Regions from separate parts of the Streptomyces sp. NPDC006296 genome, predicted to be linked through region 1. Evidence: riboswitches for the same ligand, from Rfam matches in the RefSeq annotation. Region 1 holds a riboswitch; each other region holds the start of a gene.
What was found. Region 1 has a riboswitch for cyclic di-AMP ahead of ABZ172_RS02290 (LysM peptidoglycan-binding domain-containing M23 family metallopeptidase). Riboswitches for the same ligand answer to the same signal wherever they lie in the genome.

Region 1 (9,289 bases):
GCGCACCGGACGGCCCGGACACCGCCTGGGACGCGCAGCGGCTGCGGCTGTACCGCGCGGGCCGGGACCACCTGCTGGCCCACGGCTATGCACAGGTGTCGATGCGGATGTTCCGGCGCGCGGACGCACCGCCCGCGGGTCCGGGCGACCACGCCTGCCAGACCGACGGCATGATCGGGCTCGGCTGCGGGGCCCGCTCGTACACCTCGTCGCTGCACTACTCCTTCGACTACGCGGTGGAGATGCGGGAGGTCCGGGGCATCATCGACGGCTTCACCACGACCGCGGACTTCTCCCGCGCGGAGGTCGGCCGGTACGTCGACGACGGGGAGGCGCGCCGCCGTCACCTCCTGCAGTCGCTGCTCCAGGCCGAGGGCATGCGGTCCGCCGAGTACCGCGAGCGCTTCGGATCGGATCCGTACGAGGACTTCCCCGAGGAGTTGGAGCGCTTCGCCGAGCGCGGCTGGCTGGACGGTCCGGCGCACGGCGGTGCGGGGGCGTCCGGTCGGCTGCGCCTCTCCCCCGAGGGGCTGGCCCACTCCGACGCGCTCGGCCCGGAGCTGTTCTCCCCGGCGGTGCGGGCCGCGATGGCCGCGTACGAGGCGAAGTGAGCCGCCCGGTGAGCACGGATCTGACCCTCCTCTACCGGGGTCCGCTGGCCTCGTGCGACTACGACTGCCCCTACTGCCCGTTCGCCAAGCGGCGGGACAGCGGGGAGCAGCTGCGGTCGGACCGTGCGGCTCTGGAGCGGTTCACCGGCTGGGTCGCGGAACAGACCGGCGACCGGCTGTCGGTGCTGTTCACCCCGTGGGGCGAGGGCCTGGTGCGGTCCTGGTACCGCAGGGCGCTCGTCGAGCTGTCCCGGCTGCCGCACGTCGGCAGGGTCGCCGTCCAGACCAACCTCAGCTGCCGCACGGGCTGGCTCGCCGAGGCGGACCGCGACAAGGTCGCCCTGTGGTGCACCTACCACCCGGGCCAGACGCCGTACGAGCGGTTCCTCGCCCGGTGCCGGGAGCTCACGGCCCTGGGGGTGCGTCACAGCGTGGGGATCGTCGGCCTCGACGAGCATCTGGAGGAGGCCCGCCGGCTGCGGTCCGCGCTGGACCCAGAGGTGTACCTCTGGGTCAACGCCGCCGAGGGGCACACCTACACCGACGAGGAGGCGGAGCGCTGGACGGCCCTGGACCCGCTGTTCCCCTACAGCAGGCATCCGCATCGCTCGGCGGGACTGCCGTGCCGGACGGGCGAGTCGGTGGTCTCGGTGGACGGCGACGGGACGGTGCGCCGCTGCCACTTCGTCCGTGCCGAGCTGGGCAATCTCTACGACGGCAGCTTCCGTGACGCGCTGGGACCGCGGGGCTGCCCGCTCGCCGTGTGCGACTGCCACATCGGCTACGTCCACCTGGAGACGCTGCCGCTGTACGACGTCTTCGCGGGCGGGGTGCTGGAACGGATACCGGCCCGCCCGGTGCGGACCGCTCCGGACGGGCCCGTGTCACCGGGCCCGTCCCGGAGGCCGCTCCCGCTGGTCGGCCGCTGAGGGCGCGCGCCGGGCGGGCCGGAGGACGGCGGGCCGGAGGGGCGCGCCGGGGGCGGGCGCCGCGGTCCCCGTGCGGTCAGAGCGGCAGCAGGTCGGGGCGCTTGGCCTCGACGTGGTCCCCGGAGGACTCTCCGCGGAGCCTGCGGCCGATCCACGGGACGAGGTACTCGCGCGCCCAGTGGATGTCGTCGCGCCGCACCTCCAGCGGTCCGCGCTGTGCCTGCGGGGGCCACACCTGGTCCGGGTCGGCCGGCACGTCGAGGCCGAGGACCTGGGCGGCGCGCAGCGCGACCCGGGTGTGGCCCTCCGGTGAGAGGTGCAGCCGGTCGTTGTCCCAGGCCCGCCTGTCCTGCACGGACCGCAGGGACCAGAGGTCCAGGACCGGGCAGTCGTAGCGGTCGGCGATGGACCGGACGTGCGCGGTGTACGTGGCGATCTTGCCCCGCAGGTGCTTGAGGACGGGGATGCCCCGGGTGTCGAAGCCGGTGGTGACCATGACGGTGCCGACCGAGCCCGCCAGGTCGGCCACCGCACGCTCGAAGCGTTCGGCCACGTCGTCCGGGTCGGAGCCGGGACGGAGGATGTCGTTGCCGCCCGCGCAGAAGCTCACCAGATCAGGTGCCAGCTGCTTGGCGCGGGGGACCTGCTCCGCGACTATCTGGTCGAGGAGGCGTCCGCGTACGGCGAGATTGGCGTACCGGAAATACCCGTGCGGGTCGTCCAGGGGGCCGACCATCGCGTCGGGAACGGGAAGCTGATCCGCCAGCAGGACCGCGAACCGGTCCGCCCAGCCGACGAGTGTCCCGCCGGGTCCGGGGTCCCCGACCCCTTCGGTGAAGCTGTCGCCGATCGCCGCGTACGACCCGATGGTGCCTTGTCTTCTGTTTTTCGAATCGTCTGCCACAAGCGCTTATCCTGCACCTTCGAATGTGACCTACGCGACCGTAATAAGGGGTTGACGGGTGGTGACAAAGACCACCCGGTCAGTTTTTGGTAAAGCAGGAATAAGGAAGAGGGGCGGTGCGCCCTGCGCACCGCCCCTCTTCCCGGTTCCCGTCCGGTGTGCCTCAGAGGGACACGCCGTGCGCGCGCAGGTAGGCGATCGGGTCGACGTCCGAGCCGTAGGCCGGGCCGGTCCGGATCTCGAAGTGGAGGTGCGGGCCGGTGGAGTTGCCGGTGGAGCCGGAGAGGCCGATCTGCTGACCACCGGTCACGGTCTGGCCGGCCGAGACCTCCAGGGAGGACAGGTGGGCGTACTGGGAGTACATGCCGTCGCTGTGCTGGATGACGACCTCGTTGCCGTAGGAGCCGCTCCATCCGGCGGAGACCACGGTGCCCTCACCGACGGACCGGACGCTGGTGCCGGAGGCGGCCTGGAAGTCGGAGCCGGTGTGGTACCCGCTGGACCAGCTGGCGCCGGAGGCGCGGTACTGCGTGGTGACGTTGGGGTTCTCGACCGGGCTCGTCCAGCCGGAGGCGTTGCTCTGCGAGGCGCCGGAGCCGGAGGTCTCGGCGGCGGTCTCCTCGACCGGGGCCGCCGTCTTCTCCGCCGGAGCGGCCGGAGCGGCCTTCTCGACCGCCTTCTCCGCCGTCGACGGAGTGGTCCGGGAGGGCGCGGTCCCGGCGGAGCCGGACCCCTCGGCCCCGAGGACGAGCTTCATGCCCGGGAGGATGAGGTCGGGGTTGCCGCCGACGACGTCGCGGTTGTTCTGGTACAGCTTCTGCCAGCCGCCCTTGACCTGGTGCTCGGTCGCGATCTTGGCCAGGTGGTCGCCGCGGACCACGGAGTAGGTCTTCGGGGTGCTCTTCGCCGCCGGGGCGGAGGCGCCGTGGGTGACGGGCGTGGCCGGGGCCGCCTGTCCGGCTGCGTGGGCGCCGGTGGCGCCGATCAGCGGGAGGGCGAGTACGGCGCCGCCGGTGCCCGCGGCGAGGACGCCTCGGGAGATCGGGCCGGACTTCTTACGTCGGTGCTTGCCGTGTGCGGGCATGGGGGATGTCCTCTCCGGCGCCTGCGAGGTGAGCTGTCGGGTTCGGACTGGAGATGCCCGGCCGCGCGGTGCGCGTCTTGACCCCGAGCCGTACCGGATCGCTCCGGACGGCGGCCTACCTGGTTCCCCCGCTCCTGCCACGCATGAGTTCGGTGCGGATTCCGGGCGGCGGCAGGATTAGGCGTTCCGTCCGGATTGACGGTGACCGTAAGCGAGCGCGGACTCCGCGAACAAGCCGCGCACCATCAAACGGAATCCGCGCTTCATTTCCGGTGCGGAATTCCCGTCACACTCCGTGGATTACGGATCTTGGCTTTCCGCGCCCCGCCGGGAATACCCACCGGGGCTTTCACCACGGTCCGTCACGGATATGATCCCGCTCACCCACCTCCCGCCATCTCCCGTACAAGCGGGGCATGTTCCCCTAAATACGCCAATACGGACACACGGCGATCTTCCGCCGCTCGGCGGACCCGCCGCCGCGACGACCGGGACGGCCGGCCGCTGCGGTGGTGTCGTATCGTCGCGGGCGTGCCCCGTCGGCGAGCGGCGCCGACGCCCGAGACTCCAGGAGTCCTTGTGACGCAGCTGCCAGAGGTCCCGCCGGCCGGCCACGGACCGGAGGAGGTCGGCCTGACCGGCGTCCGCAACTTCCGCGACGTCGGCGGGCTGCCGACGACGGACGGCCGCACCCTGCGGTACGGGCGCCTCTACCGCAGCGGTCACCTGGCGCACGCCACCGAGGCCGACGCCGCCTTCCTCGCCGGACTCGGCCTGCACACGGTCTTCGACTTCCGCAACGCGGCCGACCACAAGCTCGACGGACTGGACGTGGAGCTGCCCGGCGTGCGGAACGTCAGCATTCCGCTCTCCGACCCGGCCGACGGCGTGGAGTTCTGGCGGCTGGTGCGGGACGGGAACATCGAGCAGCTGCGCTCGATCCTGGCCGACGGCAAGGGCACGGAACGGATGATCGCCTCCTACCGCTCGATCATCAGGGACCGCACCGCCGAGCACAGCCGTGTGCTGCACGCACTGGCGGAGGACAGCGTGCCGGCACTGATGCACTGTGCCGCGGGCAAGGACCGCGCGGGCCTCTCGATCGCGGTCTCACTGCTGGCCGTCGGGGTGGAGCGGGAGGCCATCGAGGCGGACTACCTCAAGTCGAACGACGCGCACCGCCGCTACCGGGTGCGGCGCAGCGACACCTCCGCGGCGGGCATGTCCGACGAGGTGATGGAACTGCTCGATCCGCTCTTCGGCGCGGAGGCCGCGTACCTGAGCGCGGCGTTCTCCACCATCGAGGAGGTCTGGGGCAGCACCGACCGCTACCTCCTGGAAGGACTGAAGATCGGTCCGGAGACCCGCGAGAAGCTCCGCGAGCGGCTCGTCGAGGACGCGTGAGACCGGCGCTCAGCCCTTCCCGGCGACGGTGAAGAGGAGATAGAGGAAGGCCGCGATGACGTGTCCGGCCACCAGGTAGGCGAACAGCCGGATCACGACGCCGCGGGGCATCCGCCGCTCCTGGCTGTCCGCGCTCCTCGGCCGGCGCGGGGTGAGCGGGTCGTAGTGCTCCGAATCGGACATGTCAGTCCTCTCTCCCGGCGCTGCGGGCCGGGGTGGCGGTGGGATCGCACGGTACGGGGCGCGCCGGATCAGAGCCGGTGGGATCCTCCGCCGAGGCAGAGCTCGGCGGTCGGGCTCTGCAGCAGCGTGTGGACGAACAGCAGGCGCGCCCCGCCGGTGCCGGGTGCCGCGATCCGGTGCGGGGTGAGGGAGTCGAAGTGCGCGCTGTCGCCCGGTTCGAGGTCGTGCACGGCGTCACCGAGCACGACCCTCAGCCGTCCGTCGAGGACGTACAGCCATTCCTCTCCGGGATGCACGCGCACCAGGTCGCCCCCGGTCCCGTGGGGGACGCGGACCCGCAGGGCCTGCATGGCGCGGCCCGGGGCGCCGGCCTGCCGGTAGAGCCAGCCACCGGTCTCGGTGCCGTCAGGAGCACCGGGCGGGCCGCCGCGGACGATCGCGTCACGTTCGGGGGGCATCTCGCCCAGGAGCTCGGAGACGGTCGTACCGTAGACGCGGGCGAGACCGAGCAGCATCGGCAGCGACGGCTGCCTGCGGCCCGTCTCCAGCCGGGACAGGTGGGCCGGCGACAGGCCCGCCCGGCCGGCCGCCGCCTCCAGGGTGAGGCCGCGGTCGCGGCGCAGGTCACGCAGGCGCGGCGCGATCCCGGGAAGCTCGTCGGCCGCCCCGCCGTCGGGAGGGTTCATGCCCCCATTGAGCCAGCGACTTTCCTCTGAGGCAAATAAGTTGCCTCAGAGGCAAAATCTCAGCGGTTGGCCACCGCCTGCTTCACCAGGGTCCTGCCGAAGTCCCACATCAGCCCGCCGCCGTGGTGCGCGTCGTCCATGACGGCGGTGAAGGCGGTCACGAAGCGGTCGACCTCCCGCTCCCCGATCACCAGCGGCGGGATCAGCTTGATCACCTCCAGGTGGTCGCCGGAGACCTGGGTGAGGATCCGGTGCTTCTGCAGCAGCGGCACCACCACCATCTGGGCGAAGAGGCCCTTCCTGGCGGCCTGCAGCATCGCCCACCGGCTGCGGAGCTTCAGTGAGGACGGCCGGCCGAACTCGATGCCGATCATCAGTCCGCGGCCGCGCACCTCGTGCAGGAGCTCGTAGCGTCCGACGAGCGCGGCGAGCCGTTCGCGCAGCAGGTCGCCGGTGCGCCGGGCGTTGGCGACCGTCTCCTCCTGCTCCATCACCGCGAGGACGGCGAGCCCGGCCGCCATGGCCTGGGCGTTGGAGCCGAAGCTCGCCGAGTGCACGAGCACCCGGTCCATGGACGAGTAGACCCGCTTGAAGATCCAGTCCTTGCCGAGGGTCGCGCCGACCGGCACGTACCCCCCGGAGAGCGCCTTGGCGACGCAGAGCAGGTCGGGCTCGACCCCCTCCTCGTGCTGGTAGGCGTAGAAGTCGCCGGTCCGGCCCAGTCCGGTCTGCACCTCGTCCACGATGAGCAGGGCCTTGTGCCGGTGCAGCAGCTCCTGCGCCTCCCGCAGGAAGCCGGGCGGCGCGGCGTGGACGCCCTTGCCCTGGATCGGCTCGACGACGAGTCCTGCCACGTCGCCGCGCCGCAGTTCGCGCCGCAGCGCGTCGAGGTCGCCGAGCGGGACGGCCGTGTCCGGCAGCAGGGGTGCGAAGCCGTCGCGGAAGCCCTGCTCGCCGTTGACCGAGAGCGACCCGGTCGTCAGCCCGTGGAAGGCGTGGTCGCAGTAGAGGATCCTGGGCCGGCCCGTGGCGTACCGGGCGAACTTCAGCGCGGTCTCGACCGCCTCCGTGCCGCTGTTCCCGAAGAACACCCGGTCCAGGTGCGGGCTGTGCGCGAGCAGCCGCTCGGCGAGCAGTCCGGGCAGCGGCTGGCAGTCGAAGCGGGTGAGGTCGGCCAGCGAGGCGTCCAGCACGTCGTGCAGCGCCCGGCGCACGACGGGGTGGTGCCTGCCCAGTCCCATCACGCCGAAGCCGGCGAGCATGTCGAGGTAGTCGTTGCCGTCCGCGTCCCAGAAGTACGCGCCCTCGGCCCGCTCGTAGACCTTGTCGAAACCGAGGGTGTGGAGCATCCGCGGCAGCTGGTGGTTCAGGTGCCGGGTGTGCAGCTCGTAGCGGTCGGCGCCGCGTTCCTCCAGGAGCCGCGCCAGGTCGAATCCCGGCCGTCGTTCCGTCATGCCCCGCTCCCCTTCGGCACGCAGCGGTCCCCCGCTGCCGTACGGCGCCCGAGCGCCGTGCTGATCCGGCCGGCGATCTCCGCCGGCGTGAGCCCGGCCTCGGCGAGCACCTCACCGCGGCCGCCCTGCGCGAGGAACCGGTCGGGGATGCCGAAGGTCCGCAGCGGTACGTCGACACCGGCGTCCCGCAGCGCCTGTCCGACCGCCCAGCCGACCCCGCCCGCCCTGCTGTTGTCCTCGACGACCGCCACCAGCCGATGCTGCCCGGCGAGGTCCGGGAGTTGTGCGTCGACCGGCTTGACCCAGCGGGGGTCGACGACGGTGCAGCGGATGTCCGCCCCGGCGAGCAGGTCGGCGGCCCGCAGGCAGACCGGGGCGAGCACGCCGACGGCCACCAGCAGGACGTGCGGGTCGGGGTCCCGGTGCAGGACGTCCATCCCGCCGATCCTCCCGACGGCCGCGACCGGCTCGCCCACCGTCTCCTTGGGGAAGCGGACCACCGTCGGTGCGTCGTCGACGTCCACGGCCTCCCGCAGCTCCTCGCGGAGCCGGTCCGCGTCCCGCGGGGCGGCGATGCGGAGCCCGGGGACGACCTGGAGCACGGACATGTCCCAGGTGCCGTTGTGCGAGGGGCCGTCGGTGCCCGTGACCCCGGCGCGGTCCAGCACGAAGGTCACCCCGCACCGGTGCAGGGCGACATCCATCAGCAGCTGGTCGAACGCCCGGTTGAGGAAGGTCGCGTAGACGGCGACGACCGGGTGCAGGCCGCCGGTGGCCAGCCCCGCGGCGGAGACCGCCGCGTGCTGCTCGGCGATCCCGACGTCCCAGATCCGGTCGGGGAACTCCCGCGCGAAGCGGGTCAGCCCGACCGGGTGCAGCATCGCGGCCGTGATCGCGACGACGTCGGGCCGCTCGGCGCCGATCTCCGCGATCTCGTCGCCGAACACCGCGGTCCAGGACGGAGCGGCCGGCACGACGAGCGGTTCGCAGGTGTGCGGGTCCATCCTGCCGACGGTGTGGAAGCGGTCGGCGTCGTCGGCCAGCGCGGGCGGGAAGCCCCGGCCCTTCTCCGTGATGCAGTGCACCAGGACCGGGCCGCCGAACCGCTTGGCCCGGTGCAGCGCCGACTCGACCGCCTCGGTGTCGTGGCCGTCGACCGGACCGACGTACTTGAGCCCCAGGTCCTCGAACATGCCCTGCGGGGCGAAGGTGTCCTTGAAGCCCTTCTTCGCCCCGTGCAGCGAGCCGTACAGCGGCTGTCCGATGACGGGGGTCTGCCGGAGCACGTCCTTGCCCCAGGACAGGAAGCGCTCGTAGCCGTCGGTGGTGCGCAGCACGGCGAGGTGGTCGGCGAGCCCGCCGATGGTGGGGGCGTACGAGCGCGCGTTGTCGTTCACCACGATGACGAGCGGGCGGTCCCCGGCCGCGGCGATGTTGTTCAGCGCCTCCCAGGCCATGCCGCCGGTGAGGGCGCCGTCCCCGGTCACCGCCACCACGTGACGCCGCCGTCCCAGCACCTGGTCGGCCTTGGCGAGGCCGTCGGCCCAGCCGAGCACGGTGGAGGCGTGGGAGTTCTCGATGACGTCGTGCGCGGACTCCTCGCGGGACGGGTAGCCGGAGAGGCCGCCCCGGCCGCGCAGCGTGGAGAAGTCCTGGCGTCCGGTCAGCAGCTTGTGGACGTAGCTCTGGTGCCCGGTGTCCCAGAGGATGCGGTCGTCGGGCGAGTCGAAGACCCGGTGGAGGGCCAGCGTCAGTTCGACGACCCCGAGGTTCGGGCCGAGATGACCGCCCGTCCTCGCCACCGCGCGGACGAGGAACGTCCTGATCTCCTCGGCGAGTTCACCGAGTTCCGGCCGGCTCAGGGCCTTGAGGTCCTGCGGCCCCTTGATGGACTCCAGCATGGTCACGTCCGGGCCCCCTCTCTCTGGTCCTGTCATCGGCTCACGTGCACTGCGGGGACCCCGCCGGGGTTCCCCGCCTCCGGGCCGCGCCCGGCTTCCCGCGGCCCGGTGGCGCCGCGCGCGGCGGCGCGCC
Region 2 (9,289 bases), on a different contig from region 1:
ACAGCGGTGTCGGCCTCGCCTACGGTGCGATGCCCGCCCTCATCATGAGCTCGGTCCCGCTCTCGGAGACCGCCGCGGCCAACGGCTTCAACACCCTGATGCGTTCCCTGGGCACCACCATCGGGTCCGCCGTCATCGGCGTCGTGCTGGCGCAGATGACCATGGACCTCGGCGGGTTCTCGTTCGCCTCCGAGGACGGCTTCCGCGTCGGCCTGATGATCGGCTGCGGGGTCGCCCTCGTCGCCGCCGCGGTCGCCGCGCTCATCCCGGGCCTCGTCCGTCCCGCCGACGGCGACCGGACCGGACCCGCCGCCGCGGACAAGGTCACCGTCGAAGCCTGACCCGCGCCACCGGAGGCGGCCCGACGACGTACGGAGGCGCCCCGGGAGACACCGGAACGCCCCGGCCGGAGGAACTCACGTTCCCCGGCCGGGGCGTTCCGGCGTTCCCCGGGCCCGGGAAGTTTCTGCTGCACGGGCATTGACCGGGGGAGTGGGCCGAATTTACGTTCTTCGCGTTGCCCTTCGTATGTCATATATGAGACGCGATATGAGAGCCGAGCGCCCCATGCAGCCAGCCCCGATCCACCTCCCCGGCCGCCCCCGGCGCCCCGGAAGAGGCTGACGGCCCGCCCCGCCGGTCCCGCGCTCACCGAAGCACCTCTCCACCCCGCACGGTCCACGCTGCGGCGCACTGCTGCCCGGCGCTCCGCCGGTGAGCACTCAGAGAAGAGAGCCGACCATGACCAAGCCCCGCACCAGCCGTCTCGCCGCGGCGATATCCCTGGTCTCCGCCCTGGCCCTCACCGCCACCGCCTGTGGCGACGACGGCAGCGGCATGACCGGCGCGAAGGGCGCCGAGGGCTCGGGCACCGGGAAGATCGTGTTCTGGGACGAGAACGGCGGCGTCCGCACGGCGATCTGGAAGGAGATCATCGCCGACTTCGAGCAGGCCAACCCGGACATCGAGGTGCAGTACGTCGGCATCGCCTCCACCGAGGCGCAGTCGAAGTACGACACCGCCATCCAGGGGGGAGGCCTGCCGGACGTCGGCGGTGTGGGGGCCGCGATGGTCGCCGGGATCACCGCGCAGGACGCCCTGGAACCGCTGGACGACCGGATCGAGGCCGGCTCGCTCAAGGGCAAGCTCAACGAGGCGATGGTCGAGAACGTGCGGAGCGCCGCCGGACGGGACGCCATGTACACGGTGCCGATCTCGGCCACCAACGGTGTCCTGTACTACCGCACGGACCTGTTCGAGAAGGCCGGGCTGGGCGAGCCGGACACCTGGGACGAGTTCTACGCGGCCGCGGCGAAGCTGACGGACAAGCGGAAGAACCAGTTCGGCTACACCATCCGCGGCGGCCCGGGCTCCATCGCCCAGGCACTGGACGCGATGTACGGGCAGTCCGGCATCAGTTCGTTCTGGGACGCCTCGCAGACCCGGACGACGGTCAACGACCCGAAGAACGTCGCCGCCCTGGAGAAGTACGTCGGCCTGTACCGGAAGGCCACCCCGGAGGCCGACCTCAACAACGACTTCACGAAGATGGTCGCCCAGTTCGACTCCGGCGGCATCGCCATGCTCAACCACAACCTGGGTTCCTACCAGGACCATGTGAGTGCGCTCGGCACCGGGAAGTTCCGTGGCATCCCGCAGCCGCAACTCGCCGACGGCACGCGGGTGATGGTCTCCAACCCGGTGTCCGGCCTCGGCCTGCTCAAGTCCTCCGAGAACAAGGCGGCGGCCTGGAAGTTCATCGAGTTCGCCGCCTCCCACGCCTCGAACTCGAAGTTCAGCGAGTCCGCGGGCCTGATCCCGGCCAACAAGGAAGCGGCCGAGGACCCCTGGCTCGACAAGGCCGAGACCACCAAGCTCGGCGCCGAGGCGCTGTTCTCCGGCGACACCGAGATCGTCCAGCTCCCGTACTACCTGCCGGACTGGAACACCCTCTCCAAGGCCGACAGCGAGGCCGGCTTCCAGAAGGTGCTGCTCGGCAAGACCAGCGCCGCGGACTTCCTCGACACCTTCGCCGAGAACCTCGACGAGGCCCAGGCGGAGTGGAAGGAACAGCAGGGCTGATCAGGACCCCGGGTCCCGGGCGCGCTCAGTCCAGGCCCTCCTCCCGCAGCTGGTACATCAGGAGGAAGGTCCGGTAGGTGTCCGGGGAGACATCCAGACAGACGTCCGGCCGGTTGGTCCACGTCGACAGGTTGTCGAGGGCCCGCCGGCAGGCCGCCTCGGTCTCGGCCTCGGACGGGATGTTCGCGAGGAACGCGGCGATCAGCAGGACCACTGCGAGGACGACCACGCCGATACGGATGCGCATGGTCTCCCAACGACCGTCCGGCCGGGCCGGTCACTCGGGCGGGACCGCTCCCGGGCCGGTCACTCGGGCGGGACCGCTCCCGGGCCGCCCGGTCACTCGGTGTCGTCGGCGAACGGCGGCAGGTCGGGCTCGATGAACAGGCCCGCGTACTGCGGTGCGGGCAGCGGAGCCGCGGCGCCCGACGGGGCGGGGGCCGTCGTCCGGTCGGCGTGCCGCGGGATCGTGCGGGCAGACGTGTCGGTCATCTCAGGTGTCCTGTACGTAGGTGTGATGAGAGCCCCGTGACCGAGCCGCCGCACTGATTGCCGGACTGGTCCCGACCGGTGCGGCGACGAGGCGCCGCTCCCGGTGCGCGCCGCTCCGGGGGCGTCCGGATCCTTGTGCGGCGGTATACGCAGACTGTAACCCTCCCGGCACGGCTTTCCCCCGGAATTGCGAGCCCGGCGTGACGCTCAGTGCGGCGCGGCGGGTTCGATGTTCTGGTTTGCGTGGAAGAGGTTGTGCGGATCGTACGTCCGCTTGGCCTCCGCGAGCCGGTCGTAATGACCGCGGTAGGTGGCCCGGACCCGGTCCCGGGCCTCGCCGGTGCCCAGGAAGTTGACGTAGCCGCCGCCCATGGAGTGGGGGTGCAGCGCCTCCCAGTAGCCGACGGCCCACTCCCGCAGCGCCGCCGCGTTGGCCGGGTCCGGGTCGATGCCGGCGATGACGCCGGACCAGTGCGCGTCGCGGTAGGCCCAGGCGGTGTCGTCGGGCCCGACCCGGCCGGCGGCGCCGTCGACCGGGTAGAGGTGCATGGTCGACAGGCCGGTGGGGAGCTTCTCCGCGAACGAGGCGTGCACCTCGGCGGCGTCGTCCGTGATCCGGTCGAAGAAGTCGCCGCGCCAGTACCACTGGAGACCGGCGGGCATCAGCGCGTCGAACATGCTCTGCAGCGCCGGGTAGGGCATCGGCGTGGTGAAGTGGAACGCGGGCGGGCCGGGTTCGTTCACCACGGCGAGGGTGTCGCCCAGGGCCTCCGGGTCCGCCGTCGAGGACCAGACGACCCCGCACATCGTCCGGCCGTGGATCTCCTCGGGGAAGGGCGGGGCGGGCGGGACGGTCAGCGAGGCGAAGAAGCCGGACAGGTCGTCCGGCGCCTGCGGCAGGAAGTCGCGGTACCACCGGATGACCTCGCCGAAGAGCTCCAGGGGCCACAGGGTGACGGCCACGCCCACGGTGTCCACGGGGTGCAGATCGAAGTCGAACGACGTGACGACGCCGAAGTTCCCGCCACCGCCCCGGAGCGCCCAGAACAGGTCGGGGTGCTCGCTCGGGTTCGCGGTGACGAAGCTGCCGTCGGCCAGGACCACGTCCGCGGAGACCAGGTTGTCCACCGAGAGCCCGTACTTCCGGGTCAGGTATCCGTGGCCGCCGCCGAGGGTGAGTCCGCCGAGCCCGGTCGTGGACATGATGCCCGCCGGGGTGGCCAGGCCGAACGTGTGGGTGGCGTGGTCGAGATCGCCCAGCGTCGCGCCGCCGTCCGCCCGGGCGGTCCGGGTGTGCGGGTCGACCCGCACACCGCGCATGGCGGAGAGGTCGAGGGTGACCGCGCCGTCGGCGAGGCCCAGCCCGGGGCCGCTGTGCCCGCCGCCGCGGACCGCCACGTCCAGGCCGTTGTCGCGGACGAAGTTCACGGCCTCCCGCACGTCCGCCGTGTCGTGGCACCGGACCACGGCCGCCGGCCTCTTGTCGATCATGGCGTTGTAGACCGCTCGGGCCGTCCCGTACTCCTGGTCGTCCGGGCCGATGACCGGGCCCCGCAGAGTGGTTCGCATCGTTTCGAGGAGGGCGCCGTCCATGATCGTCTCCTGATCGGGTGGCGCCCGGCCTCTTCCGGCACCATGACGGCGGAACCTCGCCGGCCGGCGGCGGCACCCCCGGGGGGTGGCGCGCGGACGGGGCCGGACACCGAAAGGCTTCTCCCTCCAGCGTCCCGCCGCTCCGGAGCCCGCGCAATCGCGGAGCGGCACGTGCCACCGGTCCGGGCGTGCCACCGGTCCGGGGCCGGGCGCGCGGGGCCGGGGCGCCGTCCGGTGTGCCGCGGACCCCGGGGAGGGTGTTCCGGATCGGGGGGAATCCGGATCCCGGACCGTGCCGGTGCCCGCGGTCCCGTCCTACCGGTCGTCAACGTCGTTGCAGGTGTGGCGAGTTGGAGATACCCGCAGTGGAGGGGGCCTCTCCGGGGTCAGGGGTTCGGGGGAGCGGTGGGCCTCGGGTGGTCGGAGCACCGCCCCGGATGGCGTAGAGTTCTACTCACAACGACGCGGGGTGGAGCAGCTCGGTAGCTCGCTGGGCTCATAACCCAGAGGTCGCAGGTTCAAATCCTGTCCCCGCTACTGAAGACAGGGGCCCGGATCCTTTCGAGGATCCGGGCCCCTGTCGTGTACCGCCGCACGGTGGTGCGGAGCCGGGTGGGTCCGGCGGCGGTCACCGTGCGCGGACCGGCTCCGGAGGGCGCGGGTCGCCGATCCCCGCTTCGGGAGCAACTACGATCGCCACGGAGACGGAACCGCCGTCTCCGTACGGGATGCACTGACGACTCACGCGCAGCGCCGGCTCTCCGGCCGACCCCCGGAGCGCGGTGCTCCGGCGCGCTCCTCCCTTCGGCCCATGACGAGCCGCCCTCCGGCGCGGCTCCGGGCGGCCGGGGCGGGGCGCGGTACCGTCCGCAGCCGTGGGTGGACCGGGCAGGAGCACACAGGTGGGGAAGCGGGACGGAAGGCGAGGGCGCGGTGCCGGGGGATCCCGTTCCCGGCGGTTCGTGCGCGCCCTGCCCGCGCTGATGATCTGCGCCGGGGTGGCCTTCGACCTGGTCACGCCGACCGAGGTGACCGCGGTGCCGCTCTTCGCCGCGGCCCCGCTGATCGCCGCCCCGTTCTTCTCGCTGGCCGGCACGGTGCGGGTCGGGGTGGCCGCGGTCCTCGTGGTGTTCGCCCTGCGGTTGTCGGGCGGCGCGGTCTACGGGGTCGTGTCGATCACGGATCTGCTGACCCTGGTGACCGTCGCGGCGCTCTCCCTCGTCATCAACCTCGTCGTGCGCCGCGGGAACGAGCAGCTGGCCTCGGCGCGGGTCATCGCGGAGACCGCGATGCGCGCGGTGCTGCCGAAGCCGGAGGACCGGATCGGCGGACTGCTGGTCGCCGCGCGGTACGAGGCGGCCCAGGCGGACGAGTTCGTCGGCGGTGACCTGTTCGCCGTCGCGGACACGCCGTACGGGGTGCGCCTGGTGGTGGGGGACGTCCGGGGCAAGGGGCTGGACGCCGTGGCGGCGGTGGCCGTCGTGATCGGGGCGTTCCGGGAGGCCGCCGAGCAGGAGATGTCGCTGGAGGGGGTGGCCCAGCGGCTGGAGCGTGCGCTGGCCCGGGAGGGCTCGCGCCGGGGCGGGCTCGACTCCATGGAGGGGTTCGTCACCGCGGTCCTGGCGGAGATCCCGGCCGGCTCGGACACCCTGCGCGTCATCAACCGGGGCCATCCCGAACCGCTCGTGCTGCACCCGGACGGGGCGCTCGACGTGCTGGCGCCGACCGCGCCCGCCCTGCCGCTGGGGATGGGGCTGGGTGCGTGGCCCGACCGGTCGGACGAGTGGACGCTGCCGGCCGGGGCGATGCTGCTGGCGTTCACCGACGGGCTCTCCGAGGCCCGGAACATGACCGGGGTCTTCTACGACCCGGCCGCGCGGCTGCGCGGCCGGCTCTTCCCGGGGCCCGAGGAGCTGCTGTCCGCGCTCACCGACGACGTACGGCTGCACACCGGGGGCCGGTCGACGGACGACCTGGCGCTGCTCGCGGTCGCCCGTCCGGCGAGGGGCCAGCAGGAGCGGCGGACCACCGTGAAGATCGTGCGACGGGACAGTGAATGAACCGTCGCGACCGTCGGTAGTCGAAGGACCCCGCTCCGCATAACATATGACGCACCGTCAGAAACGGGCGGCTGGATTCACCCTGCTCAACTCGACCGTTTGCGCCCGTTTGAGCCCTGTAAGTCCAGGGCGGAGGCGTGAACGATCTGTAGGAACAGCTTGGAATCGGACCCGTGTGTCTATTAACGTTCGATAACGCAGCACGGTCGTACAGGCCGCCGCAAGAGGCGGCACCGTGCGCAGCGCCGAATTCCGCAAGGGAACCGGGGAACCACCTACATGGGGTGAATCGGACACCTGTGTCTCGTGAGAGGCAGAGGGGCCCGTAGGAGACCTTCCTGCTCCGAACCCGTCAGCTAACCCGGTAGGCGAGAAGGAAGGAAAGGAGAGCGCCCACGTGGCGTCAAATCAGCCTGCCCCCGAGGCTCCGGCACCCTTCAGGACCGCCGGCTTCGGTGACGAGGACAGGTCGTGGGGGGAATGGAACCCCACCGAGGAGTCCGTCCGTCCCGTACGCGGCCGGCATCGCGTGGCCAAGCAGCGCGGCCTCGCCCGTAGTTCCACCGTCCTCGGCGTCGGTGTCATCGCGGCCGTCGGTGCGGGTGGCATGGCCACCGCGCAGAGCAAGCCGCCGGTCTCCATCTCTCTTCCCGATTCCATCGCGGACAACCTTCCCGACGCCAAGTCCCTGCCCGGCGTCGGCGCGTTCATGTCCAGCGACTCCGGCGCGGACCACGAGACGGTCGCCGCGTCCGCCCCCCTCACCACCGCGGGCATCACCGCCGCCGAGGCCGAGCAGGGCGCCACCGACGCGGGCGAGGCGCTGCGCGCCCGCATCCTCCAGCAGGCCGAGCAGCAGCAGGCCGGCGCCGAGGCCGAGGCGAAGGCGGCGGAGGAGCAGGCGGCGGCCGATGCGGCCGCGGCCCAGGCGGCGAAGCGGCAGAGCGCGGCGGAGGCCGAGGCCGCCGCGAAGAAGAAGGCGGCGGAAGAGGCGGCGAAGAAGAAGGCGGAGGCCGAGCGCCTCGCCAAGCTCGCCGCCAGCTACGCGGTCCCGACCTCGTCGTACTACATCAGCTCCACCTTCGGTCAGGCCGGTTCGATGTGGTCCTCCGGGCACCACACGGGGCTGGACTTCGCGGCGCCGACCGGTACCCCGGTCAAGGCCGTGCACAGCGGCACGGTGAAGTCGGCCGGCTACTCCGGTTCGTACGGCTACCGCACGGTCCTGGAGCTCGACGACGGCACCGAGGTCTGGTACTGCCACCAGTCCTCGATGGACGTGACCGCCGGGCAGAAGGTCACCACCGGCCAGACCATCGGCCGTGTCGGTGCCACCGGCAACGTGACGGGTGCGCACCTGCACCTGGAGATCCACACCCCGGACGGCACGGGTATCGACCCGATGAGCTGGCTCCGCGGCAAGGGCCTCACGATCTGATCCCCCGCGCGCCGGTCACGGCGTGGCAGTACCCCGGCGGCCCTGACGCACGACCCCCCGACGTCAGGGCCGCCGGCCTGTCCGGGGCGGTCGCCGGTCCGCCCCGCCGCTGTCGTGGGGCCGTCCGCCGCTGCCCGGCCCGGAGTACTCCGGACCGGCACGGTCCGGGGCGCACCGGCGTGGAGCGGAATAGTTGCTTCCGTCGATGGGTTGTCCTTGGGCATGACATCTCTGCGCCCTCTCGGTTCCTCAGGCCTCCAGGTCTTCCCCCTCGCCCTCGGCGGCAACGTCTTCGGCTGGACGGCCGACGAGGAGCGGACGTTCGCCGTCCTCGACGCGTACGTGGCGGCGGGCGGCAACTTCATCGACACCGCCGACTCCTACTCCGCCTGGATCCCGGGCAACCAGGGCGGTGAGTCGGAGACGCTCATCGGTGCGTGGCTGGCGGCCCGGTCCCGCCGCGACGACGTCGTCATCGCCACCAAGGTCGGCGCCCACCCCGCGTACAAGGGGCTCTCGGCCACCACGATCAAGCAGGCGGCCGAGGCGTCCCTGCGCCGGCTCGGCACCGACCACATCGACCTGTACTACACGCACTTCGACGACGAGAGCGTCCCCGTCGAGGAGATCGTCACGGCGCTCGACCAGCTGGTGAAGGCGGGGACGGTGCGGGAGATCGCCGCCTCCAACATCAGCCCCGAGCGGCTCCGGGCCTCCCTGGAGTTCTCCGAGCGTGAGGGCCTGGCCCGTTACGTCGCGCTGCAGCCGCACTACAACCTCGTCTCCCGCGACACCTACGAGGGCGCGCTCCAGGAGACCGCGGCCGCCGCGGGTCTCGCCGCCGTGCCGTACTTCGCGCTCGCCGCGGGCTTCCTCACGGGCAAGTACCGGCCGGGGACGACCGTCGAGAGCGCGCGGGCCGAGGGCGCGGGCAAACACCTGGCGACCGAGCGGGGCCGCGCGGTGCTCGCGGTGCTCGACCGGATCGCCCAGGAGCACGACGCCGAGATCGCCACGGTCGCCCTCGCCTGGCTGGCCTCCCGGCCCACCGTGGCCGCGCCGATCGCCTCCGCGCGCACGGTCGAACAGCTGCCGGCGCTGGTCGCGGTGGCGGACCTCCGGCTGACCGAGCGGGAGCTCGCGGAGCTGACCGAGGCATCCGCCTGAGACCCGTTCGGCGCCCGGCCCCGGCCCCGGCCCCGGCCCGAGACCGCACGGCCGGGCCCGGCGCGGGTGACCCGACGCCCGGGTCCGGCGCCTGTGAACCGTCCGGCCGGGCCCGGAGCCTGTGACCGGACGTACCGGGGCCGGGGTCCGCGGGCGTCCTACGCTGGTCCGTCTGCCGTCTGCCGTCTGCCGTCTGCCGTCTGCCGTCTGCCGTCTGCTGGCCGGGCGTCCGGCGTCGGCCGGCGGGCAGCCCTCAGACGGGCGGTGTGCGGCGGTCGCCGTCGTCCAGATACGGGTTGTAGCCGCCGTAGTGCCGGTGCGGCGCGGGCAGTTGCTGCGGAGCCGGGCCGCCGGGGGCGTACGGGCGCGGCGGCGGCACGGGCAGCCGGTGGGTGCGCAGCCGGCCCGTCGCATGGGCCGCGTACGTCAGCGCGGGGCCGGCGATCTCCCGGCGCTG
Region 3 (9,289 bases), on a different contig from region 1:
GTGCGGGGACGGGGCACGGTCCGTGCCCGGGGTCCCGCACCGGTGCGGGGTCATTCCCGGTCGGCGCTGTCGACGCCGTCCCAGAGGTTCGAGTGCCAGGGCCGCCCCGTCGCCCCCGGCTCGCCCCGGCTCACGTCGGCCGCGTCCGGGTCGACCACCGTATAACCGGTCTCGCCGGGCAGCACGTAGTGCAGGTGCTGGCGGGCGAGACGGCGGACGTACGCGTCGTCCTTGAGCCGCGCCTTCTCGTCGCGCAGCTCCTCGGTCCGCAGGTGGGCCTCCTGGGACAGCCTCTCCTGCTCCGCGATCTGGTCGCGCTGGGAGATGTACTGCCGCATGGGGTACGCCAGGGCGACCACCAGCGAGCAGACGATCAGCGCGAGGAACGCGGCCCGGCCGGTGAGCCGGGAGCGCCGGGCCTGCCGGCGGTTCTGGGACCGGTAGACGCGGGCAGCCGTCTGCTCTCCCAGCAGCCGCAGCCTGGTCGCGGTGGAGAACCGGTCGCGGTCCTTCCCGGCCATGTCTCACGCCTCCCCGTTACGCACGTCCGTCCCCGCACACGGTACGGGACCGGATGCGGGGACGGACGGAGGCTGGTGCTCCGGACCGGGGCGTCAGCCCTCGAAGCGGAACCGCGGGAACGCCGAACGTCCGGCGTAGACCGCGGCGTCGTCGAGGATCTCCTCGATGCGCAGCAGCTGGTTGTACTTGGCGACGCGGTCCGAGCGGGCCGGGGCACCGGTCTTGATCTGACCGCAGTTCACGGCGACGGCGAGGTCGGCGATGGTGACGTCCTCGGTCTCACCGGAGCGGTGGGACATCATGCACTTGAAGCCGTTGCGCTGGGCCAGCTCGACGGCGTCGAGGGTCTCGGTCAGCGAACCGATCTGGTTGACCTTGACGAGCAGGGCGTTGGCCGAGCCCTCCTCGATGCCGCGGGCGAGGCGCTCGGGGTTGGTGACGAACAGGTCGTCACCGACGATCTGCACCTTGGAGCCGAGCTTGTCGGTGATGACCTTCCAGCCCGCCCAGTCGTCCTCGTACAGCGGGTCCTCGATGGAGACCAGCGGGTACGCGGAGACGAGCTCCTCGTAGTACTCGGTCATCTCGGCGGCCGAGCGGGACTTGCCCTCGAACTCGTAGACGCCGTCCTTGTAGAACTCCGACGCGGCGACGTCGAGTGCGAGCGCGATGTCGCGGCCCGGGACGTAACCGGCCTCCTTGACGGCCTCGATGATGAGGTCGAGGGCGGCGCGGTTGGACTCCAGGTTGGGCGCGAAGCCGCCCTCGTCGCCGAGGCCGGTGGAGAGGCCCTTGGTCTTCAGGACCTTCTTCAGCGTGTGGTAGATCTCCGCACCCCAGCGCAGGGCCTCGGAGAAGGACTCGGCGCCGATCGGCGCGATCATGAACTCCTGGATGTCCACGTTGGAGTCGGCGTGCGAGCCGCCGTTCAGGATGTTCATCATCGGAACGGGCAGCAGGTGCGCGTTCGGGCCGCCGAGGTAGCGGAACAGCGGGAGGTCGGAGGCCTCGGAGGCGGCGTGCGCCACGGCCAGCGACACGCCGAGGATGGCGTTGGCGCCGAGGGAGCCCTTGTTCTCGGTCGCGTCCAGGTCGAACATGGCCTGGTCGATGAGGCGCTGCTCGGTGGCGTCGTAGCCGACGAGCTCCGGGCCGATCTGCTCGATCACGGCGAGGACGGCCTTCTCGACGCCCTTGCCCTGGTAGCGGTTGGGGTCGCCGTCACGAAGCTCGATGGCCTCGAACGCTCCGGTGGAGGCGCCGGACGGAACAGCAGCACGTCCCGTGCTGCCGTCGTCGAGGCCAACCTCGACCTCGACCGTGGGGTTTCCCCGGGAGTCGAGGATTTCCCTGGCTACGACGACGTCGATGGACGGCACGAGGCATCTCCTTCTGGGATCTGACACTGGTTGGGCAGGGTCACTGTGGCCTTGCTGCACGAGCCTAACCGGCCCGGCCCGCTGCGTCGGCCGTCCGCCCGTCCCCTGGGACGAAAAAGGACCCAAGGGCATGCAGAACGGGCAAAGCTTCAGAATTTTACCGGCGGGTAACCACAAGACATGAACACGCGCCTTCGGGGCCGGCCCGCGACCGCACCCGCCGCGGGGGTGCCGGAGACGGCCCCGGCCCGGCACGCGGGGGGTCTGCGCGCCGGGCCGGGCCGTCGGGGCAGGAGGGGACCCCGAGCGGTGTGCGACTACTTCAGGTGGAGCTGCTGACCCGGGAAGATCAGGTCCGCGTCGTCGACGATGTCGTCGTTCAGCTCGAAGAGCTTCTCCCAGCCGCCCTTGACCTTCTCGGCGCCGGCGATCTTGCTCAGGGTGTCGCCGGCCTTCACCTTGTACTCGCCGTCACCCTTCTCGACCTTCTGGCCGGTCGGGGTGGTGACGGTCTTCTGGGGGGCCGTGCGCTTCTCGCTGCGCGTGGTGGGCTGCTCGGCCTTGCGCTCCGGCGCGGCCTGCGGGGCCGTGTCGCCGTTCTTCGCGGAGCCGGTGTCGACACCCGGGTCCACACCGTCGTCGGTCAGGCCGCCGGCACCGGCACAGGCCCAGGCGCCCGGGCCCTGCAGGTCGAGGAGCTTCTCGGCGACGGCTATCTGCTGGCTCTTGCTGGCCAGGTCGGCGCGGGCGGCGTACTGCGTGCCGCCGGCGGCGGCCCAGCTGGACTGCGAGAACTGCAGGCCGCCGTAGTAGCCGTTGCCGGTGTTGATGGACCAGTTGCCACCGGACTCGCACTGGGCGACGGCGTCCCAGGTGTCGACGGAGGCGGCGGAGGCGCCGGTCGCGCCCATCAGCGGCACGGCGACGGCGGCACCGGTGACACCGGCCAGGGTCGCGATGCGGACGGCCCTGGACGGGCGACGGTGCTTGCCCTTGCTGGAAAGCAGCATGGTTCTCCTCACCGACGCCTACGAGGTGAGCTGTCGGGTTCGGGCCTGTGAGTTGCCCGGCCGTCCGCAGTCGCGGGCGGCTTCACCCCCAGCCGGCCCTGCCCGTCGTACGACGGCCGGGTCCGGCACCTACCTGGTTCCCCCGCTCCTGCCTACGGCGCTTTACGCGTCGGTCCCCTTCGGCCGACGGCAGGATTCGGCGTGACGGTCGAAGGTGCCCGCGGTGCGAGCGGCTCCGACCGTAGACACACACAACCCCGACATTCAAAGGCGGACATCACGGTCAATCAGCCCGTAACGATCCAGTTGTGCGGTCCGTTTTCGCAGGTCATGACCGCCATGGGCGGACCGGCCGGACAAGACGTACGAGGGGAAGCAAAGAGACCCATGTCTCACTCGCGTACACGTGGACACAGGCCTCTTCACCAGCCCCGTTCCGGGGGCGTCTTCCCGCTGCCGATCAGCCGGCCGCCGCGGTCTCCGCCCCGTCGGCCGCCGCGTCCGCCGCGAGCCCGAGGTCCAGGCTCTGGCCGGGCAGGATCAGGTCCGGGTCGGAGCCCAGCTCGGTCCTGTTGGCCTCGTAGAGAGCGGTCCAGCCGCCCGGGAGCTCCTGCGCGTCGGCGATCGCCCAGAGGTTGTCGCCCTCGCGGACGGTGTACGTCCCCTCGGCGCCCTGGCGGGCCTCGGCGTCGCCGCGCGAGGCGTGCCGGCCGGACTCGCGGCCCTCGCCCGCCGCCGCACCGGCGCTCTCCTCGGCGGCCGGGGTGCCGCGGTGCTTGCCGCCCTTCGCGGTGCCACCCGCCGTCGCACCGGACGCCTCGGGGGACGGGGTCGCGGACGGCGACGCGTCGGCCTTGCCCGCGCCCTCGGTCTTCTCCGGCTCGCCCGTCTTCTCCGGCTTCTCCGCGCCGGCGGACGCGTCCGTGTCGGCCGCCGCGTCCGCGTCGGCCGCCGTGTCCGCGTCGTCCGCCGTGTCCGCCGGGTCCGACGCCTCGGCCGAGGGGGTGGCGGTGTCGGTGGGCTCGGCGGTCGGCTCGTCGCCCGGGTCGACGCCGGGCAGGGCGCCGTCCAGCGCCAGCCCCGAGATCACGGCGCAACTGGGCCACGCCTGCGGGCCCTTGTCGTCCAGCAGCTTCTCGGCGACCGAGATCTGCTGCGAACGGCTCGCCAGGTCGGCGCGGGGCGCGTACACCGTGCCGCCGTAGTCCTTCCAGGTCTCCTGCGAGAACTGCAGGCCCCCGTAGTAGCCGTTGCCCAGGTCGGCACTCCACATGCCGCCGCTCTCGCATTCGGCGACCCGGTCCCAGGTCGAGGCGTCGGCGGCCTGCGCACCGCCCGCGGCGAGCAGCGGGATGGCGATGGCCGAACCGGTGACGCCTGCGGCGACGACGATGGCGGGTGCCTGACGAGGGCGGCGGTGTCTGCCGTTCGCGGAGCCCATGGGTTTGCCTTCCGTGTGACTGACATGTGAAGGGTGAGTCGAACGGTGAACCTAGCCGTACTCGAACGTGTGTCACAAGTCGATGCAGCGGAGATCACGCGAAAGTCACAGAGTTGACGGTGTGTCACCGTTTGCGGGACTGCGCCCCGGCTCGAACTCCACCGGAAGGGTGCGCAGTCCCCGCATGATGAGCCCGCCGCGCCAGCGCAGATCGGCGGGATCCGCGGCCAGCCGCAGGTCAGGGAGGCGCCGCAGCAGGGTCGCCAGCGCCACCTGCCCCTCCAGCCGGGCCAGCGGCGCCCCGAGGCAGTAGTGGATCCCGTGGCCGTAGCCCAGGTGCTGATTGTCACCGCGTGCGAGGTCCAGGGTGTCCGGCTCACGGAACCTGGCCGGGTCGCGGTCGGCGGCGGCCAGGACGACGAGGACGGGGTCCCCTACCGCGATGTCCTGCCCTCCCAGGGCCACGGGTTCGGTGGCGTAGCGCCAGGTGGCGAGCTCCACCGGGCCGTCGTGGCGCAGCAGCTCCTCGACGCCGGTGGCGAGGAGGTCCGTCTCCCCCGCCGCCAGGGAGCGTTCCAGGCGCTCGCGCTGGGACGGGTTGCGCAGCAGGGCGTAGGTGCCGTTGCCGATCAGGTTCACCGTCGTCTCGAAACCGGCGAACAGGAGGATGAAGGCCATGGCGGCGGCCTCGTTCTCGGTGAGGTGCTCGCCGTGGTCGCTCGCCCGGATCAGCCCCGAGATCAGGTCGTCGCCCGGATCCTCCCTCTTGCGGTGGATGAGCTCGGCGAGATAGCCGCGCATCTTCTTGACCGACCTGGCCACCCCGCCGCGCGGCCCCCCGCCGTGCCGGATCATCATGCCCGCCCAGTCCCGGAAGTCGTCCTGGTCCTCGCGCGGCACGCCCAGCAGGTCGCAGATCGCGTAGATGGGGAGGGGGAACGCGAAGTCGTGGATGAGGTCCGCCTCCCCTTTCTCCGCGAAGCCGTCGATGAGGCGGTCCGTCAGCTCCTGCACGCGCGGCGCGAACTCCGCGACCCGGCGCGGTGTGAACGCCTTGGACACGAGCCGGCGCAGCCGGGTGTGGTCCGGCGGGTCGATGTTCAGCAGATGCGTCATCAGCTCCGCCTTGCGCTCCCCCGGAATGCCCGTCTTGCCCTTGGCGTTCGCGGATCCCGCGTGGTGCGCCGGGTTCTTCGAGAGCCGGGTGTCGGCGAGCGCCTGCCGGGCGTCGGCGTACCGGGTCACCAGCCAGGCCTCCACCCCGCTGGGCAGCGTCGTGCGGTGCACGGGGCTGTGCTCGCGGAGCCAGGCGTAGGCGGGATACGGGTCGGTGGCGAACTCCCAGGTGAAGAGTTCGGGTGCCGTGTCCGGCGCGGGGGGCGTGTCGGGGCTGTCGTTCACTCCTCGACGTTATCCGGGCCGCCGAGCCCCTCCGCCGCCCGGATCACGTCCCGGTAGGCGCGGGCGGCGGCCCGGAGGGCGGCCTCCGGGTCCGTGCCGTCCCGCTCCGCCCGCACCGCGAGGGCCAGCAGCCGGTGGCCGATCCCGTCGCCCTCGGGGAGCGGGACGTCGAGGCCCGCGGTCCGGGCCCTGCCGCCGAGCTTGGCGGCCAGCGCCAGGCCCGGCTGCCCGAGCGGCACCCCGTCGGTGACCGAGGCGCGCTGCTTCTCCACGGCCTTCGTGCGGAGCCAGTGGGCGTGGACGTCCTCGGGGGTCTCGGCCGTCTCGTCGCCGAACACGTGCGGATGGCGGTGGATCAGCTTCTCGACGAGCGTCGCCGCGACGTCGTCGATGCCGAACGGCTCCTCCTGGTCCTCCTGCGCGATGCGTGCGTGGAAGACGACCTGGAGCAGCACGTCGCCGAGCTCCTCGCGCAGTTCCTCGCGGTCGCCGGTCTCGATGGCCTCGACCAGCTCGTACGCCTCCTCGATGGCGTACTTCGCGAGGCCCTCGTGCGTCTTCTGCGAGGTCCACGGGCACTCCAGCCGGATCCGGTCCATCACCTGGACGAGGTCCAGGAACCGGGCGCCGGGCAGGTCGTACGAACCGGGCAGCAGCTCCAGGTCCGGCATCCGCACGCGGCCCGAACCGCCGAGCCGGGCCAGGCCGTCGGTGAGCGGCTGGTTCCCCTCGCCGCCGACCAGCACCACCACGGTCCGGCCGCCCGCGCAGTCGTCCACCAGCTCCTCCGCCGAGGGCGCGGTGTGCTCGACCGCGACCCCCGCCTCCGCGAGGTACGGCAGCTGCGGATGGTCCCGCTCGGCGCACAGCACGCGGTCGGCGGCGTGGAGCGTCCGCCAGGCGGGCCAGGACAGCAGACCGGGGGCGACCCGGTGGCTGGCGGTGAGCAGGACGATGCGGCCGGGGTCTTCAGCGTTCACCCCCCGAACCTACCCCCGGGCGGACGGGGTCAGGCGCCCGCCTCGGGGTCCTGCCCCTGCACGGGCGTGACCTGGCTGATCCACGGCGCCTTGTACGTGCTGAGCTGGACCTTCTGGTCGTCCCAGCTGCCGTAGCGCGGGTTGACGTCGATGTGGAGCGCCTTCGACGCCCCGGTGAGGGCCTGCCCGACGGCCTGCACCCCGGTGGGGCTCTGCAGGTCGGCGCCGAGCGCCCGGGCCAGCTTCTGGAGCTGGACCTCCTGGCGCAGGCTCGCCTCGATCTGGCCGGGCGCGACCCAGCGCTGCTCCAGCATCAGGGTCCGCACGCCCTCCTCGCCGCCGGACTGCTCGGCGGCGACGCTGCGGATCTGCTGGATCTCCTTGCGGCTGACGCTCACCCCGGCGTCCTTCGAAGCCCGGTCCAGGACCCGCCCGAAGATCAGGCCGGACAGCTTGACCCGGTTCAGCTGGCCCGACTTGGAGACCAGCTCGTCGGACCGCTCCGCCCCCTGCTGCGCGGTGCGCACGTCGGCCGCCTCGGCCTGGAGCGTGGCCACGTCGATCCGCTCACCGCCGACCACGGCCGCGGCACCGGGGTGGGCCTCGCTGCCGCAGGCGGTCAGGAGCGGTGCCGCGAGGAGCGTGGCGGCGGTGAGGGCGAGCGCGGTGCGACGACGGCGGTGCAAAGGAGCCTCCCGGGGAGAGTTTGTGCATCGGTGCACAAAGCCTTGCGGTGATCGATGTTAGGCAGTGGACGTGATTCGGGCCACTGCTTCGACCAACGATTTCCGGACCGGTCAGTGTGGGGTCGGGGACGAAATCCGTCCCGGCCGACCGTTTTCGACCGTCCCGTGCCTCACACCGATCCCCGGACGTCCTGGTGGTGGGCGAGTTGGCGGCGGAGGTCCACGGGGAGCGGGTGGTGCGGACCGTAGACGCGTTCCGTGTCGTGCAGGAGGGCCTGCAACTCCGCACGGCCCGCCCGGTGGTCCCCCGTCCCGAGCAGGAGGTGGGCGATCCGCCGCCGGATGTCGAACGCGCGGTCCGGGCCGGTGGAGGTCGCGTAGCCGCGGTCGTAGTGCGGGAGGACGGCGCGGTACTCGGCGAGCGCGGCGGCCGCCTCGCCGAGCTGCTCCAGGCACTGCGCGGCGTCGTAGCGGAACTGCAGGGCCTGGGGGTCCGAGGGGCCCGCCTCCGCCGTGCGGTCCTCGGCGAGGCGGCGCAGCTCCGGAAGGGCCCGGCGGTACTGGCCGTCGTCCATCAGCGTGGCCGCGTACTGCTTGCGCAGGATCCGTACGACCGGCGAGTGCTCGCCGTGCTCCTGGGCCGCGGCGGGCAGGATCCCGCCGAGGACGTCGACGGCCTGGGTGATGCGGCCCTCGCCGAGCAGCCGCTTCACCTCGTCGACGGCCCGGGCCACGTTCGGGCGGGCGGGCGGCTCCTGGGCGGGGGCGGGTGCCGGCGGCGGGGCGGCCGCCCGGTCGGGCCACGGGGCGTGCGGGCGCAGGAAGGGCCTGGTCGGGTCGAGGGGCCCGGCCGGCGCCCCGCTGACGGGCAGCAGGGGCCGCAGGGACTCGTAGACCTCCTGGGCGGAGGCGGGGCGGTGCTGCGGGTCCTTGGACAGCAGCCGCAGGACGAGCGCTTCGAGCGCGGCGGGGACCTCGGGCCGGAGCCGGCGCACCGGCACGGGCGGCTCGTAGAGATGGCGGTGCAGGACCCCCAGGGCGGTGGAACCGGCGAACGGCACGTCCCCGCTGAGGAGTTCGTGCAGGAGCACACCGAGGGCGTACAGGTCGGTGTAGGGGCCGACGGCGCCGCCCATCGCCTGTTCGGGGGCCATGTAGGCGGGGGAACCGATCGGTGAGCCGGTGTGCGTGAGACGGGTGGTGTCGGTGTCCATCACGGAGGCGATACCGAGGTCGAGCACGGTGACGGTGCCGTCCGGCTTCACCATCGCGTTGCGCGGCTTGAGGTCGCGGTGGACGATCGGCACGGCGTGCACCGCGGAGAGCACCGCGCACAGCTGCGCGGCGACCGCGACGGCCCAGGGCCAGGGGTAGGGGTCGTGCTCGGCGAGGTGGTCGGCGAGGTCGGCGCCCTCGACGTACTGCATCACGAGGTACAGGTCCTCGCCGTCGCTGCCCGCGTCGTGGACGGTGACGAGGCCGGGGTGGTCGACCTGCGCCGTGACCCGGCACTCGCGGACGAACCGGCGCCGCAGCTCGTCGGCCGCCTCGCCGCCCGGGGGACCCGCCACCCGGTCGGGGCGCAGCAGCTTCACCGCGACCCTGCGGTCGAGCCGCTGGTCGTACGCCGTCCAGACCTGCCCCATGCCGCCCTGGCCGAGAAGGGCCGCCAGCGCGTAACGCCCGCCGATGACACGGCCGTTCACCGGCCGTCACCCTCCTTGCGGAGGTAGTCGCTCAGCGCGTCGAGCTCGGCGCGCACCTGGTCCAGGCGCTGGGGCGGGGCGGCCGCCGGGGTCTCGGGCCGCGGCTCCGGAGCGGCGGCGGGGCTCTGCCGCGGCGCCGGCGGGTAGCCGTAGGACGGGGTGTT

Region 2: it holds a riboswitch for cyclic di-AMP, as region 1 does, so the genes downstream of both, ABZ172_RS12310 (M23 family metallopeptidase) here and ABZ172_RS02290 (LysM peptidoglycan-binding domain-containing M23 family metallopeptidase) in region 1, are expected to answer to the same signal.
Region 3: it holds a riboswitch for cyclic di-AMP, as region 1 does, so the genes downstream of both, ABZ172_RS05655 (transglycosylase family protein) here and ABZ172_RS02290 (LysM peptidoglycan-binding domain-containing M23 family metallopeptidase) in region 1, are expected to answer to the same signal.

What each region holds. Positions count from the first base shown of each region.
Region 1 covers NZ_JBEXRT010000002.1:202,475-211,763, reverse strand. Annotated here, with positions in the region: gene ABZ172_RS02305 (STM4012 family radical SAM protein) at 1-611, shown strand, start outside; gene ABZ172_RS02300 (STM4011 family radical SAM protein) at 620-1,540, shown strand; gene ABZ172_RS02295 (SGNH/GDSL hydrolase family protein) at 1,617-2,444, opposite strand; gene ABZ172_RS02290 (LysM peptidoglycan-binding domain-containing M23 family metallopeptidase) at 2,608-3,528, opposite strand; cyclic di-AMP (ydaO/yuaA leader) riboswitch at 3,534-3,693, opposite strand; gene ABZ172_RS02285 (tyrosine-protein phosphatase) at 4,108-4,932, shown strand; gene ABZ172_RS02280 (DUF6126 family protein) at 4,942-5,115, opposite strand; gene ABZ172_RS02275 (XRE family transcriptional regulator) at 5,184-5,801, opposite strand; gene ABZ172_RS02270 (aspartate aminotransferase family protein) at 5,861-7,255, opposite strand; gene dxs (1-deoxy-D-xylulose-5-phosphate synthase) at 7,252-9,162, opposite strand.
Region 2 covers NZ_JBEXRT010000014.1:11,219-20,507, reverse strand. Annotated here, with positions in the region: gene ABZ172_RS12350 (MFS transporter) at 1-341, shown strand, start outside; gene ABZ172_RS12345 (sugar ABC transporter substrate-binding protein) at 742-2,082, shown strand; gene ABZ172_RS12340 (hypothetical protein) at 2,108-2,329, opposite strand; gene ABZ172_RS12335 (hypothetical protein) at 2,422-2,574, opposite strand; gene ABZ172_RS12330 (FAD-binding oxidoreductase) at 2,782-4,167, opposite strand; tRNA gene ABZ172_RS12325 (tRNA-Met) at 4,631-4,704, shown strand; partial or broken gene ABZ172_RS12320 (MerR family transcriptional regulator) at 4,829-4,930, shown strand; gene ABZ172_RS12315 (PP2C family protein-serine/threonine phosphatase) at 5,070-6,227, shown strand; cyclic di-AMP (ydaO/yuaA leader) riboswitch at 6,461-6,613, shown strand; gene ABZ172_RS12310 (M23 family metallopeptidase) at 6,625-7,665, shown strand; gene ABZ172_RS12305 (aldo/keto reductase) at 7,888-8,832, shown strand; gene ABZ172_RS12300 (PrsW family intramembrane metalloprotease) at 9,086-9,289, opposite strand, start outside.
Region 3 covers NZ_JBEXRT010000005.1:152,614-161,902, reverse strand. Annotated here, with positions in the region: gene ABZ172_RS05665 (septum formation initiator family protein) at 51-521, opposite strand; gene eno (phosphopyruvate hydratase) at 615-1,901, opposite strand; gene ABZ172_RS05655 (transglycosylase family protein) at 2,219-2,911, opposite strand; cyclic di-AMP (ydaO/yuaA leader) riboswitch at 2,912-3,081, opposite strand; gene ABZ172_RS05650 (transglycosylase family protein) at 3,372-4,352, opposite strand; gene ABZ172_RS05645 (cytochrome P450) at 4,458-5,753, opposite strand; gene ABZ172_RS05640 (nucleoside triphosphate pyrophosphohydrolase) at 5,750-6,733, opposite strand; gene ABZ172_RS05635 (SurA N-terminal domain-containing protein) at 6,763-7,419, opposite strand; gene ABZ172_RS05630 (serine/threonine-protein kinase) at 7,590-9,125, opposite strand; gene ABZ172_RS05625 (hypothetical protein) at 9,122-9,289, opposite strand, start outside.